Regions from separate parts of the Sphingopyxis sp. OPL5 genome, predicted to be linked through region 3. Evidence: predicted binding sites of a transcription regulator. Region 3 holds the regulator's gene; each other region holds the start of a gene.
What was found. The regulator LexA, encoded in region 3, represses DNA repair genes until DNA is damaged. The targets are predictions, from matches to a motif close to GTTCCNCNCTTGTTCT.

Region 1: EEB18_RS01670 (ImuA family protein) is a predicted target of LexA. The motif match lies at 996-1,011, and genes of this name have one in related genera.
Region 2: recA (recombinase RecA) is a predicted target of LexA. The motif match lies at 1,366-1,381, and genes of this name have one in related genera.

Annotation. Positions count from the first base shown of each region.
Region 1 covers NZ_CP060725.1:362,947-365,145, forward strand. Annotated here, with positions in the region: partial or broken gene EEB18_RS01665 (TrbG/VirB9 family P-type conjugative transfer protein) at 1-449, opposite strand, end outside; partial or broken gene EEB18_RS22825 (hypothetical protein) at 459-692, opposite strand; gene EEB18_RS01670 (ImuA family protein) at 1,043-1,774, shown strand; gene EEB18_RS01675 (DUF6504 family protein) at 1,695-2,199, shown strand, end outside.
Region 2 covers NZ_CP060725.1:730,471-732,669, forward strand. Annotated here, with positions in the region: gene speB (agmatinase) at 1-75, opposite strand, end outside; gene recA (recombinase RecA) at 217-1,290, opposite strand; gene EEB18_RS03570 (response regulator) at 1,413-1,766, opposite strand; gene EEB18_RS03575 (response regulator) at 1,766-2,199, opposite strand, start outside.
Region 3 covers NZ_CP060725.1:4,369,679-4,371,877, forward strand. Annotated here, with positions in the region: gene EEB18_RS21005 (molybdopterin molybdotransferase MoeA) at 1-504, shown strand, start outside; gene lexA (transcriptional repressor LexA) at 570-1,253, shown strand; gene EEB18_RS21015 (ComEC/Rec2 family competence protein) at 1,207-2,199, opposite strand, start outside.

The sequences.
Region 1 (2,199 bases), 670 kb from region 3:
GCCGACGCATCGCGAACGATACGGACCTTCTTCGCCGCCTTTCCGGCGCCCAAGCGAAGCTCGCCGCGAACGAACAACCGGTCGACGATCATGAAGCGGCCGTCGACACGGTAGTTCAGAAGCTCGGCCACGCCCTTCTCGCCGACCGCAAAGAGCGGCGGCATCTCGCCGGTCGCGATCGAAGGGCTGAACTCAACAAAGAGCTGTCGGCCGTCGTCGAACGCGCGCACCGGGCGCCATGGCGCCTTGTCGCCGCTGATCCGGTAGGCGAAGTTAAGCGACGGCAGATTGATCCCGCTGGCGGCGGGCGCGGCCCTCACACGCTCGGCTTCGGCCGCGCGAAGCGCGATCAGCTCGTCCTGCGGATAGCGCCACGAGACTGCGGCCATATAGGTCGAAGGCGTCGCGCGCAGTTCAATGTGGTAAGTTCGGCGGCTCGTGTTGATGACGGGCTCGCTTTCCTTCATCTTGCGGCCGTTCGGGACGATTGCGATCGGCACGGTGACCATCAGGGTCGCGAGCGTGCCTTCATAGCTGCCGTCGTCCTTGAGGGTCAGATTTCCGATGGTGGTACCCATGTCCAGTCTCCTTTGATGCTCGGGGACCATCCCCGATGGCGCCAGAAGGAGGGGCCGTGAGCCGCCGTCACCGAGCGCATGCGAGGGCGAACCCCCGCAGGGGGTTGACGGCATTAGGCGAGCCGAGCCCCGCAATCAGGCAGCCAATGAGGGAAAGGTCCCATGCAACGGGAGCCGAGGGGTCACAGCGGAACTCATGACTCCGGATGCGAAAGCCGGGGCTCACGGCTGCCCGGCCCACCCCGCTCCACGCCCCGTCCCCGCTTCCCGGCGCAATGCCCCGCACCTTCGATCTGCCGCACCGCCGGCTCGTATCTCCGCCCCGCGGCAAACCCCCGGCACCCTCGCTTTCCGGCTTTTCATCCACAGCGATGATACCGCTTCGCCGCAGCGCGCCTTGACGAAGAGCAGGCAATGAGAACAAAGAAGGAACATAAGACCAGCTTGCCGAGTTATCCGCACCTATGCGCCAGTCCGCCGTTCTTGAAGAAATTCGCGCGAAAATAGCGCAAATCGAAGGCGTTGGCGCTCGTCATGACGTCATCCCGTTCGGTATCGAGGATTTCGACTCGCGAATTCCTGCGCGCGGAATCGCCACCGGCGCGCTTCACGAGCTCGCCGGCAGTCCCGAACTGGCGGACGATGCGAGCGCCACGATCTTCCTTGCCGGTATCCTCGCCAGGAGCGACGGCCCGGTTTTCTGGTGCCTGCGCTGGCGTGATCTCTTCGCCCCCGCGCTCCATCTTGCCGGGCTCCATCCCGACCGGCTGATTCATGTCGAAGCGGGCAGCGACACCAACGTCCTCCTCGCGATGGAGGAGTGCCTCCGCCATCCGGGGCTCGCGGGGGTCGTCGGCGAGGTCAAGAAATACAGTACCATCGCTTCGAAGCGGCTGCAGCTTGCCGCCGAAGCCTCGGGAGTCCCCGCCTTCATCTTCCGCCGCGCCTGCAAGGCCGGCGAGCCTGCCGAAGGCAGCGCCGCCGTGACCCGCTGGCGCGTCACCGCGAGTCCGACCGAGGATCTGGGCATCCCCGCGATCGGACGCGCGCGCTGGCGCGTCGCGCTCGAGCGCGCGCGCGGCGGCAATCCGCACAACTGGATCGTGGAGGGCTGCGATGCGACGGGTCGTATCGCTCTTCCTGCCGCACTGGTCGACCGACCGGCTGCGCAGGAAGATGCGCAAGCCGCAGCCTGACGGCCGCGCCCCGCCCCGCCCGCTCGTCACCGCGATCCCCGACCATGGCCGGCGTATCGTCGCGGCGACGTGCCGGGAGGCGCGGATGCTTGGCATTCAGACGGGCATGACGATCACGAAAGCGCGGGCTTTCGCGCCCGAGCTCGATGTCGTCGACGGCGAGCCCGAAGCCGATCTCGACGGGCTGCGGCGCCTCGCCCTCTGGGCAGGCGAGCGTTATTCGCCGATTGTCGCGCCCGATCCGCCCGACGGGCTCTGGCTCGACATTACCGGCTGCGCGGCTATCTTCAGCAGCGAGCGAGCCTTGCTCAAGGATCTTCACCGCCGCGTCGCAGCCTTCGGTCTCAGCCTGCAAATTGCGGTCGCGGACACGGCCGGCTGCGCGCATGCGACCGCCCGCCATGTCCCCGCCGGGCGGCCCGTCA
Region 2 (2,199 bases), 1.0 Mb from region 3:
GGGGCCGGCGGCGGCGCCGCGTTCGAAGCTGCTGTTGACGTCGGTGGGCAGGCCAAAGAGGCGGATCGCGGGCATGGCGTGCTTGTAGCCGCTCGAAAGGGCCGCGCAAGGCCAACGGCGGGCGGGCCGGTCCGCGAGAGGGTTGCGAACCTGAGGGGCAAGGAACCCGCCGCCGTTGGACGGCCGGTCCGCAGGAACGGACCGACCGGATTCCTATCAGTCGTCGGTGTCGTCGTCGGGGCCGGCCATCATTTCCTCGGCGACCTGGTCTGTCTTGCCGCGGATCGCGGTTTCCAGCCGTTCCATCAGTTCGGGGTTATCCTTGAGGAAGGTCTTGGAATTCTCGCGGCCCTGTCCGATGCGGATCGAATCATAGCTGAACCAGGCGCCCGATTTCTCGACGATGCCCGCCTTGACGCCGAGATCGAGAATCTCGCCGATCTTGGAGATGCCCTGGCCATACATGATGTCGAATTCGACCTGCTTGAACGGCGGTGCGACCTTGTTCTTGACGACCTTGACGCGAGTGGTGTTGCCGACGATCTCGTCGCCATTCTTGATCTGGCCGGTGCGGCGGATGTCGAGGCGAACCGAAGCGTAGAATTTCAGCGCGTTGCCGCCCGTCGTTGTCTCGGGGTTGCCGTACATCACGCCGATCTTCATGCGCAGCTGGTTGATGAAGATCACCATGCAGCGCGAACGGCTGATCGAGCCGGTGAGCTTACGCAGCGACTGCGACATCAAGCGCGCCTGCAGGCCGACATGGCTGTCGCCCATCTCGCCCTCGATTTCGGCACGCGGAACGAGCGCGGCGACCGAGTCGACGACGAGCACGTCGATCGCGTTCGAGCGCACCAGCGTGTCGACGATTTCGAGCGCCTGTTCGCCGGTGTCGGGCTGCGACACGATCAGTTCGTCGATATTGACGCCAAGTTTCCTGGCATAGACCGGGTCGAGCGCATGTTCGGCGTCGACGAAAGCGACGGTGCCGCCGCCCTTCTGCGCCTCGGCAAGGACGTGGAGCGCGAGGGTGGTCTTGCCCGAGCTTTCGGGGCCGTAGATTTCGATGACGCGCCCGCGCGGCAGGCCGCCGACGCCGAGGGCGATGTCGAGTCCGAGCGATCCGGTCGAAATCGCTTCGACCTGCATCGTCTCCTTCGAACCCAATTTCATCACCGAGCCCTTGCCGAAGGCGCGATCGATTTGTGCCAAGGCGGCGTCGAGCGCCTTCTGCCTGTCCGTGCTGTTCACTGATTTCCCCGATTCCACGAGTGACAATTGACCGGCCATGACCGTCCCTTTCCTGCTCTATCGCGAAGGCAGAAGCATCGCAACGCCGGACCTGTGTACGGCATTTGTTCTCAAGGAACAAGAGTGGAACAAAATTTGTTGCGGCGGCGCAAACCGCACGCTTATCCGTCGAAAAATTCGTTGAGAACGGTTTCGATTTCGCTGAGCCGGAACGGCTTCGATACCAGCTTGCGGTGGGCGTGCGCCGGCGGAATCGCGTCGCCACCACCCGACGTGAAGGCGAAGGGAATATCCTTCGCCGCGAGCGCATCGGCGACCGGCCAGCCCTTCGCCTCGCCGAGATTGATGTCGACCAGCGCCGCGTCGACCGGCTGCGCCGCGATGATCGCCAGAGCATCCTCGACGCTCGCCGCCTGTGCGGGTTCTGGGAAGCCCAGCGCGTCGAACATGTCGACCAGCATCATGCCGATCAGCACATCGTCCTCGACGAGCAGGATGTTGCGATTCGCCGTCATCAGCCGGCCCGCTGCGCCGCGGCGTCGAGCGCCGCCGAGGTTGCCTCGGTCAATTGCGCGACCGAAAAGGGTTTGGGAAGAAAGGACACATGATCAATATCGATCGACTGGCGCAATTGTTCCTCGGCATAGCCCGACATGAACAAAACGGGCAGGTCGGGACGCTTGGCGCGCAACGCGCGGACCATCGCCGGCCCGTCCATCGTCGGCATCATCACGTCGGTCAGGATCAGGTCGACCTTGTCCATCTGGCCGAAGCGTTCGAGCCCTTCCTCGCCCTGCGACGCGGTGACGACGGTGTAGCCGGCGCGGGTCAGCGCCCGCTCGGCGACCGCACGCACCATATCCTCGTCCTCGACGAGAAGGATCGTGCCGGTGCCCCACTGGCTCTTCTTGGGTTTGGGGGGCGGCGGCGCGACGGCGGGCGCATCCT
Region 3 (2,199 bases):
TCCAAGGTATTAAAAGACCTGGCGCGACGTCACGACGTCATCGTCACCGTCGGCGGCGCCTCGGTCGGCGATCACGACCATGTCCGCGGCGCGCTCGACGATGCCGGCGGGCGGCTCGATTTCTGGAAGATCGCGATGCGCCCCGGCAAGCCGCTGATCGCGGGCACGCTCGGCGACGCGCTGCTGCTTGGCCTGCCCGGCAACCCCTCGTCGGCCTTCGTTACTGCGACCCTGTTCCTGCTCCCCCTCGTCCGCCATCTCGCCGGCGCGCGAGCCCCGCTCCCGCAACTGCGCAGGGCCCCGCTCGCGGCCCCCCTCGGCCCCGGCGGCGCGCGACGCGACTATTTGCGCGGACGGATCGACGGCGGCCTTCTCTCGCCCTTCGACGGACAGGACAGCGGCCGCACCTTTCCGCTCGCTGCGGCGAATGCGCTCGTCATCCGCGAGATCGGTGCGCCGTCCCGCGCGGCGGGCGACGCGGCGGATTATATCGACATCGCTTGACAAGTTCGCTTCTGTTCCATTATCGTTCTCCTTATGTCCGAAACCGGCATCATGGAGAACGCCCGATGTTGACCGCCAAGCAGCATGAACTGCTCCACTTCATCCAGCAAAAGCTCGACGCGAGCGGCATCTCGCCGTCGTTCGAGGAGATGAAGGAGGCGCTCGGGCTCAAATCCAAATCGGGAATCCACCGCCTGATCAGCGCGCTCGAGGAGCGCGGCTTCCTCCGCCGCCTCCCCAACCGCGCCCGCGCGCTCGAGGTCGTCAAGCTTCCCGAGGGCGGCAAGGCGGCCGTCAGCACCGATCGCGACAATGTCGTGCCGCTGCGCAAGCCCGCCCCGGCGATGCGCCCGATCGCCGCGAACGACATCGTCGAGGTCCCGCTCCACGGCAAGATCGCCGCGGGTGTGCCGATCGAGGCGTTCGAAAATCATGACAATCTCGCGGTCCCCGCCGCGCTGCTTGGTTCGGGCGAACATTATGCGCTCGAAGTGTCGGGCGACTCGATGGTCGAGGCCGGCATCTTCGACGGCGATTATGCGCTGATCCAAAAGGTCAGCACCGCGCGCGAAGGCGATATCGTCGTCGCGCTCGTCGACGGGCAGGATGCGACGCTCAAATATTTCCGCCGCGAGGGCAAGATGATCCGTCTCGATCCCGCGAACAGTGCCTATGAGCCGCAGCGCTACGCCGCCGAGCGCGTCATCGTGCAAGGGAAGTTGTCGGGACTGCTTCGTCGTTACCACTGACCTGCGGCGGGCGGCGCCACATATGCTCGTCGCCCGCGCCTAACGCCGTCACCGCGCGCGGCCGATCGCCGAGGTAAAGCGCCAGCCCGCCGGTCTGCGGCAAGGTATCGCGGTCGATCGTCAGCCAGCGCCCGGCGCATTCGCGCGGCAGCCAGCGCTCGCTGATCACCACATCGGCCGCGGCGCACGCCGCCGCCATGTCCGCCCCCTCGATCCGGTCGCGCCCGCGCGCCGCCAGGATGGTGCGCCCATCCTGCGTCCAGCGACAGAAATCGCGGTTGCAGGCGACATGATCGAGGTCGGTGAGCGCGGCGAGCGGCGCATCGATGCCCGCCGCCTCGGCCACCGCGTCGCGCACATAATCCCCCGCCCGCTCGCGCAGCAACGCATAGCTGCCGTCGGGTTGTGCCGCGGCGATATGCTTGCCGTCGCCGGTAATCAGCACATCGGGCCGCGGCTGGGCGAGCAGGACGGCCATGCCGAGGACCAGCGGCACCGCCCCCGCCCAACGCCAGCGCGTCCGCCACAGCAGCAGCCATATCCCGCCGAAGATCGCGAGGCCGAAACCCCAGGGCGGGAACACCGGCAGCGTCGCGACCGCGCCGGGCGCATCGGCGACGCTGTGCGCGAGCCAGATCAGGGCGTTCAGCGCCTGCTCGGCGACCCACCAGAAGGGCGCGCCGAGCCCGACGCTGTCGAACAGCAAAGCCAGCGCCTCGGCGGGCATGATGACAAAGGTCGTCAGCGGGATCGCGACGACATTGGCGAGCGCGCCATAGAGCCCCGCCTTGTGGAAATGGAACAGCGCGATCGGCGCCAGCGCGACCTCGACCGCGAGCCCGGTGATCACCAGTCCCGCGACCCCGCGTCCCAGGCGAAACACCCATGGCTCCTCGCGCCGCGCCATGAACCGCTGCATCGCGCGGCTTTCGTGGAGCGCGACGAT